3 regions of the Pseudorhizobium marinum genome follow, and region 2 is predicted to be linked to each of the others. Evidence: predicted binding sites of a transcription regulator. Region 2 holds the regulator's gene; each other region holds the start of a gene.
The links. Region 2 encodes PhoB, which activates phosphate uptake and scavenging genes when phosphate is short. Its sites were predicted from a motif close to TGTCATNNANCTGTCAT; they were not measured.

Region 1 (4,748 bases), on a different contig from region 2:
GGTGCGGCTCCGGCTTGATGTCGCCCTCGATCTTGCCGAAGAAGATGTAATCCGGCTGCGCCTCGCCGATTTCCAGCGCCTTGTGGCGCTCGGAAGCGCCGCCCGCGCCGACGATCATCTTCGGCGTGTGCTTGGCAAGCGTGTCGCGCAGGTCCTCGATGCTGCCCTCGAAATGCAGCCCGTCGGCCTTCGAGCGCCCGGCCGTCCGGCTGTCGCCGGCAATCAGCGCGGCGGCACCATGGGCCTGGGCGATCGGAACGATGTGCTCGGCGGCAATCTGGAACTGCTGGTCGTCGCGACCGTACTGCGGCAGGATGACGGTTGCGACATCGCCGGCGCCGAGCGCCTCTTCCAGTTGCTGTGCCTGCTTCTCGATGTCGTCTGCCGGGGGCAGGATCAGGACGAGTCGGCAACGGTCGTCGGTTTCGCGCATGGTGTTTCCTGTTCGGCAGCTTTATGAGACGAATACCGCTCGTCCCCTCCCCCGTTCGATAGACCGGACCGATAACTGGATCAACTGCCCGTCATGCAACTCGATCTCCTGTTCTTTGCCGCGGCCGTCCCGGCCGTGCTTCTTGTCGGTCTGTCGAAGGGAGGTCTGGGGGGCGCATTCGCGCTGATGGGCGTGCCGCTGCTGGCTCTCGTGGTCGATCCGCTGAAGGCGGCCGCCATCTTCCTGCCGATCCTGATCGTCATGGACATCGTCGCCCTCTGGGCATGGCGCCACCACAACGATCGCCGGACCCTGCTGATGATCCTGCCGGGCGGCATCTTCGGCATCGCGCTCGGCTGGGCGACCTCGGCCATGGTGCCGCCGGACGCGCTGCGCTTTCTCATCGCGCTCACCACCATCCTTTTTGCCGGCCGCTACTTCTACCAGGTCTACGGCCCGCGCTCCCAGGGCGAACGCCCGCCGCTGCCGCAAAGGCCGGTCGCCGCCACCTTCTGGGGAACGGTCGCCGGTTACGCGAGCTTCGTTGCCCATGCCGGCGGCCCGCCCTTCCAGATCTACGTGCTCCCGCTGCGGCTCGACCCGAAGTCCTATACCGGCGCCAGCGTCCGCTTCTTCGCGCTCGTCAACGCCATCAAGCTCATCCCCTATTTCGCGCTCGGCGCGCTGGATCTCGAAAACCTGACGGCATCCGCGACCCTGCTGCCTCTCGCGCTGGTGGCAACCATGATGGGAGCGGCCATCGTCCGCCGCCTGAAGGCCGAGGTCTTCTACCCGCTCACCTATGGGTTGGCGCTGGTCGCCGGTCTCAAGCTGATGTGGGATGCGGTGATCTAGGACCTGGGGTCACGCCGGCAGGCATGTTGCGTCGCACAATAATCCTTGCCGGACCTTCGGCTTTGGCCTAGCCTGCAACGCATGACGAGTACGGATCCATTTGCGGCGATTGCCGATCCGAACCGGCGCTACCTGCTGGAAGAGCTTCGCCGCGCGCCCAGAACCGTCAACGAACTGGCCCAAGGCTTGCCGATCAGCCGCCCGGCCGTCTCCCAGCACCTCAAGGCCCTGCTCGCCTGCAATCTGGTGACCGTCAGCAATGCCGGAACGAAACGGATCTATTCCGTCAACAACAAGGGCTTCGACAGGTTGAACCTTTGGCTTGATCAGTTCTGGTCGTAACCTTTCCAGCCACGACCAGACTGCTTGTGTTGGATTGATTGGGCCGCCTCTATTGCCTTACAAAACTACTGCGGGCGGCGGCAGGACATGGTCCACGGACCTTAGTGGCGCGTGGATGACTTCAGACGTTCCAGTTCGTCCTTGAGCCGGAGCTTGCGGCGCTTGAGGTCGACGATCTCGCGATCATCGGCAGAGGGAGATGACAGCACGGTCTGCAGCTCGTCTTCGAGTGCGCCATGTTTCTGTTCAAGCGATGCAATATGAGCCTGAATGGTCATGCGGCAAGTCCTCCTTGAGAAAACCTATCCCCGACTGTTCCTTGGCCGAAGGCTTCAGGTTTACGAAGGAAGTGTGACACGATCACCGGCGTTTGTCGAAGGTCAAATCGTGCTTTGAACGGGGCAATTTCGTGACCTTGCATAACTTCCAGTTAATGCCGTTTGATGGTAGGAGCTTGCGCGTATTGCCGGCGATGGGGCAGAGGTGGATCGGAATGGGGACTGCAATGATGGCCGACCAGGAACAGGCGGATATTCGGTTGGCGCTTGCCAGGCTCCGTCAGGAGCACGAGGACTACGACACCGCCATCAATGCCATGATCCAGGTCGGCTGCGAGGCGCTCCGCGTTCAGCGCATGAAGAAGAAGAAGCTGGTGATCAAGGACAAGATCACCCAGCTCGAAGACCAGATCCTTCCCGATATCATTGCCTGAGGAGGAAACGAGGATGACCTCCGATCGGCCCGCCGTTGCCATCATCATGGGGAGCCAGTCCGACTGGGAAACCATGAAGAATGCCGCCGACATGCTCGACCAGCTCGACGTCGGCTATGAAGCGCGAATCATTTCCGCCCACCGCACACCGGACCGCCTCGTCAGCTTCGCCAAGGGCGCCCGCGACGAAGGCTTCAAGGTGATCATCGCCGGAGCCGGCGGTGCCGCCCACCTTCCGGGAATGGCGGCCTCCATGACACCGCTGCCCGTCTTCGGCGTGCCGGTGCAGTCCAAGGCCCTGTCCGGCCAGGACAGCCTGCTCTCGATCGTACAGATGCCGGCCGGCATCCCCGTCGGAACGCTCGCCATCGGCAAGGCCGGTGCGGTGAATGCCGCCCTTCTGGCCGCCGCCGTGCTCGCCCTCGGTGACGAGGATCTTGCCGAACGCCTGGACGAATGGCGCGCCGCCCAGAGCGCCGCCGTCGCCGAATACCCCATGGACGCAGAGTAATGACAGTCACGACCATCGGCATCATCGGCGGCGGGCAGCTCGGCCGCATGCTGGCCATGGCCGCAGCCCGCCTCAACTTCCGCACCATCATCCTGGAACCGCAGGCCGACTGCCCGGCGGCGCAGCTTGCCAGCGAGCAGATCGTCGCCGCCTACGATGACCCGCAGGCCCTCGAGGCACTGGCGCGGGCCGCCGGCGTCGTCACCTATGAGTTTGAGAACGTGCCGGTCGGCGCCGCCGAGCGGCTGCAGGCCTCTGTGCCGGTCTTCCCGCCGCCCAAGGCCCTCCACGTGGCCCAGGACCGGCTGACGGAAAAACGCTTCCTCAATGACTGCGGTATCGCCACGGCCCGATTCCACGCCGTCGACAGCCAGGATGACCTCGTCGCCGCCCTGGCCGATTTCGGCGGCAGCGGCGTGCTGAAGACCTGCCGCTTCGGCTATGACGGCAAGGGCCAGCGCGTCTTCCGCTCCTCCGCCGACGATCCGGCCGGCGCCTTCGAGGCGCTTGGCGGCGTGCCGCTCATCCTGGAAAGCCTCGTGCCCTTCGAGCGCGAGATCTCGATCATTGCCGCGCGCGGCATCGATGGCACCGTTCTCTGCTATGACCCTGCCGAAAACGTCCACCGGAACGGCATCCTGCACACCTCCGTCGTTCCCGCGACAGCGCCCGACTCGACCGTCGCTGCGGCACGCGAGGCAGCCAGGAGCCTTCTCGATGCGCTCGGCTACGTCGGGGTCATCGGGATCGAGTTCTTCGTGATGGCCGATGGCGGGCTGATCGCCAACGAAATCGCTCCCCGCGTCCACAATACCGGCCACTGGACGGAGGCCGCCTGCGTGGTTTCGCAGTTCGAGCAGCATATCCGCGCTGTCGCCGGCCTGCCGCTCGGCAACCCGCGCCGGCACTCCGACTGCCGCATGACCAACCTCATCGGCGACGATATCCGCGACCTCTCCACCTGGCTGGAGCGGCCGGACACGCTTGTCCACCTCTACGGCAAGACGGAAGCACGACCAGGCCGGAAAATGGGCCATGTCACCGAACTGACGGGCTCTAAAACTCCGTCATATGGTTGACATGCCCCATGTCTCGGGTTATCTGCACGCCCAACCCCACAGCGCGCCCTTCTTCTCGGGAACAAGCGGCGCGTTTTTCAATGTAAAAGCCACGCGCGCCCGGCGCTCGTAAACTTTGCGGACGAGAACAATGAAGATCAAGAATTCGCTGAAAGCGCTGAAGGCCCGTCACCGCGATAACCGCCTGGTTCGCCGCAAGGGTCGCGTTTACATCATCAACAAGATGAACCCGCGCTTCAAGGCCCGCCAGGGCTGATCGACAGCCGCTAACGGCAGGGTTTCTGACCTTTGTCGTTCACGTTGTCGAAAAGTACGGATTTCTGAATTGACCTTCGGCGCATGCGGCTTACTTTAATCCGCATGCGCCGAATTCGTTTGACCCACCTGCTGTTCACCATCGCTCTTGCGGCCTCCCCAGCGCTCTCGCAGACGCCTCCGGCAGCTGCGCCCGATGCGCCGGCCCAGGCCCGAGGAAACGGGCAGCTTCAGCCGCTCTACGATGCGCTGAAGCGCGAGAGGGACCCTGAAAAAGCCGGCAGCATCGCCAACGAGATCATGTCGGAGCTGAACGATTCGGGCAGTGCCACGGTCAATCTCCTGATGCAATGGGCGTCGACGGCGGTCGGCGAGAAACGCAACGGCGCCGCTCTCGATTTCCTTGACCAGGCGACCCTGCTGCGGCCGGATTTTGCCGAAGGCTGGAACCGCCGCGCGGGCCTGCACTACGCCATGGGCGATACGCGCAAGTCGATGGCCGACATCAACCAGGTCCTGCAGCGCGAGCCGCGCCACTTCGGCGCCATTGCCGGGATGGCC
Region 2 (4,748 bases):
TCGGTGCCGGTGCAGCCGCCAGGCTCGACCTCAATCCCTTCGAGGCGATGACGACCGTGACGGTGAAGATCGTCAGTCAGCTGACCGGCGATACCGAATTCGCCAGCCCTGAGACGCTGGTTGCCTTCGCGCTCGGCCTCACCCTCTTCGTGATTACCCTTGGGCTCAACGTACTGGCCCTTTACATCGTGCGCAGATACCGGGAGCAGTACGAATGACCGATATGACCGCCGCAACCCCTGCGAAGTCGCCGTCTGCCAGCGAGGCGCGGACCCGCCGCCGCAATGCATCGGAACGTCGCTTCCGGCTGATGGGACTGATTGCCGTCGCCATCGGTGTCCTGGCGCTGGTCGGCCTGCTGGTCTCCATCTTCGCGAACGGCGCTTCGACCTTCCGCCAGACCTATATCACCCTCGACATCTATCTCGACCCCGCCCGCCTCGACAAGTCGGGGGCACGCGACATCGAGGAGATCTCCAAGGTCTCGACATTCGGCTATGCGCCTCTGATCGAGGACTCGCTTGCTGCGGCCATGGCGGAGCGTGGCCTCACGGGGATCGACGCGGATGACGCCGCCGACCTGATCTCCGGCGAAGAGCCGGCCATGCTGCGCCGCTACGTGCTCAACGATCCCTCGCAGATCGGCGAGACCGTGGAGTTCAACCTGCTCGCCTCCGGTCGTATCGACGGCTACTACAAGGGCCGTGTCACGATGGCGAGCGCCGAGCTCGACCGCAACGTCTCGCCCGAGCAGCTGATGCTGGCCGACGAGCTGAAGGAAGCGGGCATCCTGACGACCCGCTTCAACTGGGACTTCTTCACCAATCCCGACGCATCCGACACGCGACCGGAAGCCGCCGGCCTCGGCGTCGCCATCCTCGGTTCGCTCTACATGATGCTGATCGTGCTGGTGCTTTCCCTGCCGATCGGTGTCGCCGCGTCCATCTATCTGGAGGAGTTTGCGCCGAGGAACCGTCTCACCGACCTGATCGAGGTGAATATCGCCAACCTCGCGGCGGTGCCGTCGATCGTCTTCGGTATTCTCGGCCTCGCGGTCTTCATCAACTTCGTCGGCCTGCCGCAGTCTGCTCCCGTGGTGGGCGGCCTCGTGCTGACGTTGATGACGCTGCCGACGATCATCATCGCGACCCGCGCCGCCCTGAAGGCCGTGCCGCCGTCGATCCGCGATGCGGCCCTTGGGGTCGGAGCATCGAAGATGCAGGCGATCTTCCATCACGTCGTGCCGCTCGCCATGCCGGGCATCCTGACCGGGACCATCATCGGCCTTGCGCAGGCGCTGGGCGAAACCGCGCCGCTGCTGCTGATCGGCATGGTGGCCTTCGTGCGCGAATATCCCGCCGGTCCGCCCGAGGGCTTCTTCGATCCGGCATCGGCCTTGCCGGTCCAGGTCTACAACTGGACCCAGCGCGGCGATCCGGCGTTCTTCGAACGCGCCTCCGGCGCCATCATCGTGCTTCTGGTATTTCTGCTGTTCATGAACCTGATTGCGATAATTCTTCGCCGCCGCTTCGAGCGCCGGTGGTAAAGGAGAGCACGATATGAATATGTTGTCCGACGCTGCTGCTGAGAAGGCTCTGGTAAAAAAGATGAACGAAGTCAACTACAAGATGGTCGGCAAAGACGTGTCGGTCTACTACGGTGAGAAGCGTGCACTCTTCGATGTCAATCTCGGTGTTCGCAACAACACGGTAACGGCGCTGATTGGCCCGTCCGGCTGCGGCAAGTCCACCTTCCTGCGCTGCCTGAACCGGATGAACGACACCATCCAGGGCGCCAAGGTCACCGGCCTGCTGACCCTCGACAGCAAGGACATCTACGATCCGGATATCGACGTGGTGGAACTGCGCGCCCGCGTCGGCATGGTGTTCCAGAAGCCGAACCCGTTCCCGAAGTCGATCTACGAGAATGTTGCCTACGGACCGCGCATCCACGGACTGGCGCGCTCGAAGGCCGAACTGGATCAGATCGTCGAGGCGAGCCTTCAGAAGGCCGGCCTCTGGAGCGAGGTCAAGGATCGTCTGCAGGAGAGCGGCACCGGCCTTTCCGGTGGCCAGCAGCAGCGCCTCTGCATCGCGCGTGCCGTCGCCGTTTCCCCGGAAGTCATCCTGATGGATGAGCCGTGCTCGGCGCTCGACCCGATCGCTACCGCCAGAGTCGAGGAACTGATCCACGAACTGCGGGCGAACTATTCGATCGTCATCGTCACCCACTCCATGCAGCAGGCGGCACGCGTTTCGCAGCGCACGGCGATGTTCCACCTCGGCAACCTGGTGGAAGAGGACGATACCGACAAGATGTTCACCAACCCCAGCGATCAGCGCACGCAGGACTACATCATGGGCCGCTTCGGTTGATCCGCTTTCGGCAGCCTGACGCGAAGCTAGCGAGGACCAAATAATGCCATCGACCCATATTACCTCCGCCTATGATGACGAACTGAAGTTTCTGACGCGCCGCATCTCCGAAATGGGCGGCCTTGCCGAGCAGATGTGCGCCGACGCCGTCCGGGCGCTGGTGAACTCGGACGCGGCTCTCGCCCAGAAGGTGATTTCCGACGACGTCATCCTCGACAACGCCGAGCGCGAGATCGGCGAGAAGGCGATCGTCACCATCGCCAAGCGCCAGCCGATGGCCTCCGACCTGCGCGAAGTCATCGGGTCGCTGCGCATTGCCGCCGACCTCGAGCGGGTGGGCGATCTCGGCAAGAACACCGCCAAGCGCGTCATCGCCGTTCAGGAGAGCGGCATCCCGCGCAATCTCGCCCGCGGCCTGGAGCATCTTTCGGAACTGGCGCTGATCCAGCTGAAGGACGTGCTCGACGTCTATGTCACCCGTTCGGTGGAGAAGGCCGAAGCCATTCGCCAGCGCGACGAGGAGATCGACGCGATCTACACCTCGCTGTTCCGCGAACTCCTCACCTACATGATGGAAGATCCGCGCAACATCACCAGCTGCACGCATCTGCTGTTCTGCGCCAAGAACATCGAGCGGATCGGCGACCATGCCACCAACATCGCCGAGACCATCTACTACATGGCGACGGGCGAGCAGCCCGAGGGCGAACGCCCCAAGGACGATCGGTCCAACACGCTCAGCACGATCCTGAGCGACGATTAGGACGGACGGAGACACGCATGCAGCCAAGAATTACGGTGGTAGAAGACGAAGAGGCGCTGAGCGTGCTTCTTCGCTACAATCTTGAAGCCGAAGGCTATGAGGTGGAGACGGTCACCAAGGGCGACGAGGCCGAAATGCGGCTTCAGGAACGTGTTCCCGACCTTCTGATCCTGGATTGGATGCTGCCCGGCGTTTCCGGCATCGAGCTGTGCCGGCGGCTTCGCATGCGCCGCGAGACCGAGCGCCTGCCGATCCTGATGTTGACGGCACGCGGCGAGGAGAGCGAGCGCATCCGCGGCCTCTCCACCGGCGCCGACGATTATGTGGTCAAGCCCTTCTCGACGCCGGAGCTGATGGCCCGCGTGAAGGCGATGCTGCGCCGCTCCAAGCCCGAGGTGCTGTCGGCCGTGCTGCGTTGCGGCGACATCGAGCTCGACCGGGAGACCCATCGCGTCCACCGCAAGAGCCGCGAAGTGCGCCTGGGGCCGACCGAGTTCCGCCTGCTGGAGTTCCTGATGACGTCTCCTGGCCGCGTCTATTCCCGCGCGCAGCTGCTCGACGGCGTCTGGGGCCACGACATCTACGTCGACGAACGCACGGTCGACGTCCACGTCGGGCGCCTGCGCAAGGCGCTGAACTTCTCCAACATGCAGGATGTCATCCGCACCGTTCGCGGTGCCGGCTACTCCATGGAAGGCCCCTGAGGCCCCTGAGGCCGTTGGGGCCGGCTTCTTGCCGGTCCCGCCCTCCGCTTGGTAGTCAGTCGAGCGGATATTCGATCCGCTGCCGGTCGACGAGCCGCAGCGAGCGGTCCTGCGCGATCACATAGCGCTCCTGCCATTCCTGGCCGAACTGATCCCGGAACCGATGGGTGGCGGTGCTTCCGATCGGAGCCTTGGTGCGCCGCGTCTCCGGCTGGCCGCCATAGATCAGGCTCCCGGGGATCGGTTCGAGCTGGCTTGCGGTCGTGCAGCCGGCGAGAAGGGCGGCAAGCGTCAGAAGGTAAAACGGCTTCATGGGGCACTCCATGGGTTTTCTGGCGTGGAAACGGCTGGCGAAGCCAAAGTTTCCCGAGCCATGCGGATTTCCTGCCGCGGTCGGATACGGTCCCATCACATGGTTGATGTTTAAGCAATCTGCACGGTGCGCGACACCGTCCCATCGGCGTCTGGCAGCCAGGATATAGCGGTCTGCACGAAAGATAACAGGTAAGAGTTCGTAAATTGCGGAGAGCGTCATCGTTCCTTTAGATTTCTTTTAAGAATCAGGGGAACGGCGGATGAAACTTTCTCTCGTGTTGAAGGCGGTCCTTGCCGCAGCGGCCGTGGTGTGTCTTCCGGGCGTGGCGGCGTCCGGGTCCGGTGCCGGCGTGAGCATGGTGGTGGGCAAGCTCACGTCGCAGCCGATCGGGCACTACGAGTTCTGTAAGCTGAACCGGGCCGAGTGCAGCCAGCGCCTGCCGTCCGCACCGCCGCGCAAGCTCACCCCGGAGCGATGGGCCGCGATCGAGCGCGTCAACACCTCCGTCAACGCGCGCATCACGCCCAAGCGCGACAAGCTGATCTACGGGCGCGAGGAGGTCTGGACCTATCCGGTGACCGAAGGCGACT
Region 3 (4,748 bases), on a different contig from region 2:
CGCCGAAATGAAGAAGCTGAAGTCGATGAGCCCGATGTCCGCGGAAGCGACCGTCGTGCGCAACTACCTCGACTGGCTCCTGTCGATCCCGTGGAACAAGAAGTCGAAGGTCAGGACCGATCTCAACCACGCCGAGAAGGTCCTCGAGCTGGACCACTTCGGCCTCGATAAGGTCAAGGAACGGATCGTCGAGTATCTGGCAGTGCAGGCCCGCTCTGCGAAGATCAAAGGTCCCATCCTGTGCCTCGTCGGCCCTCCGGGCGTCGGCAAGACATCGCTTGCCCAGTCGATCGCCAAGGCGACCGGCCGCGAGTATGTCCGCATGGCTCTCGGCGGCGTTCGCGATGAAGCCGAGATCCGCGGCCACCGCCGCACCTATATCGGCTCGATGCCCGGCAAGGTCGTCCAGTCGATGAAGAAGGCGAAGAAGTCCAACCCGCTGTTCCTTCTCGACGAGATCGACAAGCTCGGCCAGGACTACCGCGGCGATCCGTCGTCCGCACTCCTGGAAGTGCTGGATCCGGCGCAGAACTCGACGTTCATGGACCACTACCTGGAGGTCGAATACGACCTTTCGGACGTGATGTTCATCACCACGGCGAACACGCTGGACATCCCGGCACCGCTGATGGACCGCATGGAGATCATCCGCATCGCCGGTTACACGGAAGATGAAAAGCGGGAAATCGCCAAGCGTCACCTTCTGCCGAAGGCGATCAAGGAGCATGCGCTGCAGCCGAACGAGTTCTCGGTCAGCGACGATGCGCTGATGTCGGTGATCCAGCAGTACACCCGCGAAGCCGGTGTCCGTAACTTCGAGCGTGAGCTGATGAAGCTTGCCCGCAAGGCGGTCACCGAGATCATCAAGGGCAAGTCGACGTCGATCCATGTCACGGCTGCCAACATCGCCGATTATCTGGGCGTTCCGCGGTACCGCCATGGCGAAGCCGAGGGCGAGGACCAGGTCGGTGTCGTCACCGGTCTTGCCTGGACGGAAGCCGGCGGTGAGCTGCTGACCATCGAAGGCGTCATGATGCCGGGCAAGGGCCGCATGACGGTCACCGGCAACCTGAAGGAAGTGATGAAGGAATCGATTTCGGCGGCGGCGTCCTACGTCCGTTCGCGTGCAGTCGATTTCGGCATCGAGCCGCCGCGCTTCGACAAGTCGGACATCCACGTGCACGTGCCGGAAGGGGCCACCCCGAAGGACGGTCCGTCCGCCGGTGTCGCCATGGCCACGGCGATCGTCTCGATCATGACCGGCATTCCGGTGGACAAGACCGTCGCGATGACGGGCGAGATCACCCTGCGCGGTCGGGTCCTGCCGATCGGCGGGCTCAAGGAGAAGCTGCTCGCAGCCCTTCGCGGCGGTATCAAGAAGGTTCTGATCCCGGAAGAGAACGCCAAGGATCTGGCCGAGATCCCGGACAACGTGAAGAACAACATGGAAATCATCCCGGTTTCCCGGATGGGCGAAGTCATCGAGCATGCGCTTTTGCGCAAGCCCGAGCCCATCGAATGGGATGGGACCGTCGAGACTCCGGTCATCGCCACGGTCGACGGTGTCGACGAACCGGGAAGCACCTTCGCCCACTGACACCCTTGCCCCCAATATGTGGGGGCTGGGACTATGCCAAATTGGCACGATAACGAAAAAAGCCGGTTAGAAGCCGGCTTTTTTTGGTGAAAAGGGCTTCATACCTCTTGTTTTTCAGGCGATAGCGGCGCTTGTGACGGGGGAAGGCTCACACCGATTTGTGCTGGGCCCGATTAAACTTGAGTCGTTTCAATACCGTTTGAAAGGGTGGAAACATGAACAAGAATGAACTGGTTGCCGCAGTTGCGGAAAAGGCTAGCCTTTCCAAGGCTGATGCCGCTTCGGCTGTCGACGCCGTATTTGAGACTGTTCAGTCCGAACTGAAGAATGGCGGCGATATCCGCCTGGCCGGTTTTGGCAGCTTTTCCGTTTCCCGGCGTGAAGCATCGAAGGGTCGCAACCCCTCGACCGGCGCCGAAGTTGACATCCCGGCACGCAACGTGCCGAAGTTCTCGGCCGGCAAGGGCCTGAAGGACGCAGTCAACAACAAGTAAGGCTTTGCCGCTTGTCGTCTTGGAAGGCCCGGAGTTGTCCGGGCCTTTTTTCGTTCTGGTGACGGGTGTTATTCAGCACCGTCTAACGTGATTGGCGTGTCATCTGCCTGTCACGCACGTGCCGCACAAGCGCCCTTGTTCGCTTCATGGACAGGAGGGCTTCCCATGAGAATTTCCGTACGCGCCGCACTGACTGCGGCACTGCTTGCTTCCGCTGCACTTCCCGCGTCTGCCGATCCGGTCTTCAACCGCATCGCGTCGTTCCCCGTCGCTTCCAACCTGCCGACCGACAAGGAAAAGCTGACGCCGACATCGGCCGAGATCATCACCGCGTCCGAGGACGGCAATACGCTGATCTATTCCGACAGCCCGCTCGGCGGCATCGGCTTTGTCGACATCACCGATGCCAAGGCGCCGAAGGCTGCCGGTGCATTGATGATGGATGGCGAACCCACATCCGTTACCGTTGCCGGTTCCAAGGTTCTGGTCGCCGTCAACACGTCCGAAAGCTTCGTGAAGCCGTCGGGCAAGTTCGTCGTCGTCGATATCGCATCGAAGTCGATCGAAGCCAGTTGCGACCTGGGCGGCCAGCCAGACTCGGTTGCCATCTCCGGAGACAAGAGCTTCGCGGCAATTGCGATCGAGAACGAGCGCGACGAGGATCTCAACGACGGCGAAATCCCGCAGATGCCTGCCGGCGACCTGGCGATCATCACGCTGAAGGACGGCGTAGCGGATTGCGGTTCGATCAAGCATGTCGACGTGACCGGTCTTGCCGATGTAGCCGGTGACGATCCGGAGCCGGAATTCGTCTCCATCAACAGCCTCGGCGAAATCGCCCTGACGCTGCAGGAGAACAACCACATCGTCATCATCGACGGCAAGACGGGCGAAGTGAAGACCCACTTCTCCGCCGGCACGGTCGATCTCGACGGCGTCGACACCAAGTCGGACGGTGCGCTGAAGTTCACCGGCAAGCTGGAAGCTGTTGCACGCGAGCCGGATGCCCTGAAGTGGCTGGACGACGACCGTTTCGTGATTGCCAACGAAGGCGACTACAAGGGCGGATCGCGCGGCTTCACGATCTTCGACAAGACCGGCAAGGTGCTTTACGAATCCGGCCCGTCGCTCGAGCTGGCGATCGCCCAGATCGGTCATTTCCCGGACAAGCGCGCCAAGTCGAAGGGCGTCGAGCCTGAAGGCCTGGAAGCCGCGACCTTCGGCGACCAGAAGTATTTCTTCGTGATGGCCGAGCGCTCGTCGATCGTTGCCGTCTACAAGGACACAGGCGCCGAGCCGGAACTGGTGCAGCTGCTGCCTTCCGGCATCTCGCCGGAAAGCGCGATCGCCATCCCGGCCCGCAACCTGCTGGCGACCTCCAACGAGGCCGATCTCGGTGAAGATGGCGGCGCCCGCTCGCACGTCATGCTCTACGAACTGGCGGAAGGCGAAGCAGCCTATCCGACGATCCAGTCCGCCATGGTCGACGGTGCGCCGATCGGCTGGGGTGCGCTCTCCGGTCTCGTCGGCGATGCCGAAAAGAACGGCACACTCTACGCCGTCAACGACAGCTTCTACGGTGCGCAGCCGACGATCTTCACGATCGACGCAACCCAGAAGCCGGCCATGATCACCTCGGCGCTTCCGGTCACCCGCGGTGGCGCCGCGGCCCAGAAGCTCGACATCGAAGGCATCGCGCTCGACGGCAAGGGCGGCTTCTGGCTGGCCTCCGAAGGCGACCCGGCAAAGCTCACCGGCCACGGCATCTACAACGTCGATGCCAAGGGCGCGATCAAGTCGGAGATCGGTTTCCCGGTCGAACTGCTTGCAGGCCAGACCCGCTTCGGCCTCGAAGGCATCACCTCCGTCGGCACCGGCGATGACATGACGCTCTGGATGGCCGTCCAGCGCGAGTGGAAGGACGACGGGAAGGGCATGGTCAAGCTCGTTTCCTACAATCCGAAGTCCAAGGAATGGGGCGCCGTCCACTATCCGCTCGAAAAGACGGAAGCCGGCTGGGTCGGTCTTTCCGAAATCACCGCCCGTGGCGATTACGTCTACATCGTCGAGCGCGACAATCAGATCGGCGACAATGCCAAGCTGAAGAAGCTCTATCGCGTTGCGATCGCCGACCTGAAGCCCGGCAAGATCGGCGAGGAACTGCCCACGGTCACCAAGGAAGAAGTCCACGACTTCCTGCCGGACCTGAAGGCCGCGACCAACGGCTACGCCGTCGACAAGCTGGAAGGCTTTGCCTTCGACGCCGCCGGCACGGCCTATGCCGTTACCGACAACGACGGTGTCGATGACTCCTCCGGCGAGACGCTGTTCTGGCAGGTCGACCTGAATATCACCAACTGATCTCTTCAAGATCGAATCAAAAAGGCCGGGCAGCGATGCCCGGCCTTTCTGTTTGTAGCGAGCCTTGTCCTGCTACCAGCGCTGGTGGACATGCGGCGCGATCAGCCGCGCGTAGACTTCCCTGGTCGCCGTCATCACGTCGTCGGAGAGCGCTGCCAGATCGGCGGCGGCGGCATTGGACCGGGCCTGCTCGGCGTTGCGGGCGCCGGGAATGACCACGGTAACGGCTTCGTTCGTCAGGATCCACTTCAGCGCGAAGGCGGCCATGGAAGCGCCCGCCGGCACCAGCTTGCGAA

Region 1: EO99_RS26520 (YdcH family protein) is a predicted target of PhoB. The motif match lies at 1,971-1,987, and genes of this name have one in related genera.
Region 3: EO99_RS0110445 (esterase-like activity of phytase family protein) is a predicted target of PhoB. The motif match lies at 2,189-2,205, and genes of this name have one in related genera.

The regions. Positions count from the first base shown of each region.
Region 1 is NZ_JMQK01000001.1:157,792-162,539, reverse strand. It holds gene EO99_RS0100805 (thiamine phosphate synthase) at 1-433, opposite strand, end outside; gene EO99_RS0100800 (sulfite exporter TauE/SafE family protein) at 527-1,288, shown strand; gene EO99_RS0100795 (ArsR/SmtB family transcription factor) at 1,370-1,630, shown strand; gene EO99_RS26520 (YdcH family protein) at 1,732-1,908, opposite strand; gene EO99_RS0100785 (YdcH family protein) at 2,139-2,342, shown strand; gene purE (5-(carboxyamino)imidazole ribonucleotide mutase) at 2,356-2,853, shown strand; gene EO99_RS0100775 (5-(carboxyamino)imidazole ribonucleotide synthase) at 2,853-3,932, shown strand; gene ykgO (type B 50S ribosomal protein L36) at 4,063-4,188, shown strand; gene EO99_RS0100765 (tetratricopeptide repeat protein) at 4,293-4,748, shown strand, end outside.
Region 2 is NZ_JMQK01000018.1:31,765-36,512, forward strand. It holds gene pstC (phosphate ABC transporter permease subunit PstC) at 1-218, shown strand, start outside; gene pstA (phosphate ABC transporter permease PstA) at 311-1,546, shown strand; gene pstB (phosphate ABC transporter ATP-binding protein PstB) at 1,560-2,375, shown strand; gene phoU (phosphate signaling complex protein PhoU) at 2,419-3,138, shown strand; gene phoB (phosphate regulon transcriptional regulator PhoB) at 3,156-3,842, shown strand; gene EO99_RS0118935 (hypothetical protein) at 3,898-4,155, opposite strand; gene EO99_RS0118940 (transglutaminase-like cysteine peptidase) at 4,418-4,748, shown strand, end outside.
Region 3 is NZ_JMQK01000006.1:224,355-229,102, forward strand. It holds gene lon (endopeptidase La) at 1-1,597, shown strand, start outside; gene hupB (DNA-binding protein HupB) at 1,813-2,091, shown strand; gene EO99_RS0110445 (esterase-like activity of phytase family protein) at 2,257-4,452, shown strand; gene EO99_RS0110450 (aldo/keto reductase) at 4,525-4,748, opposite strand, start outside.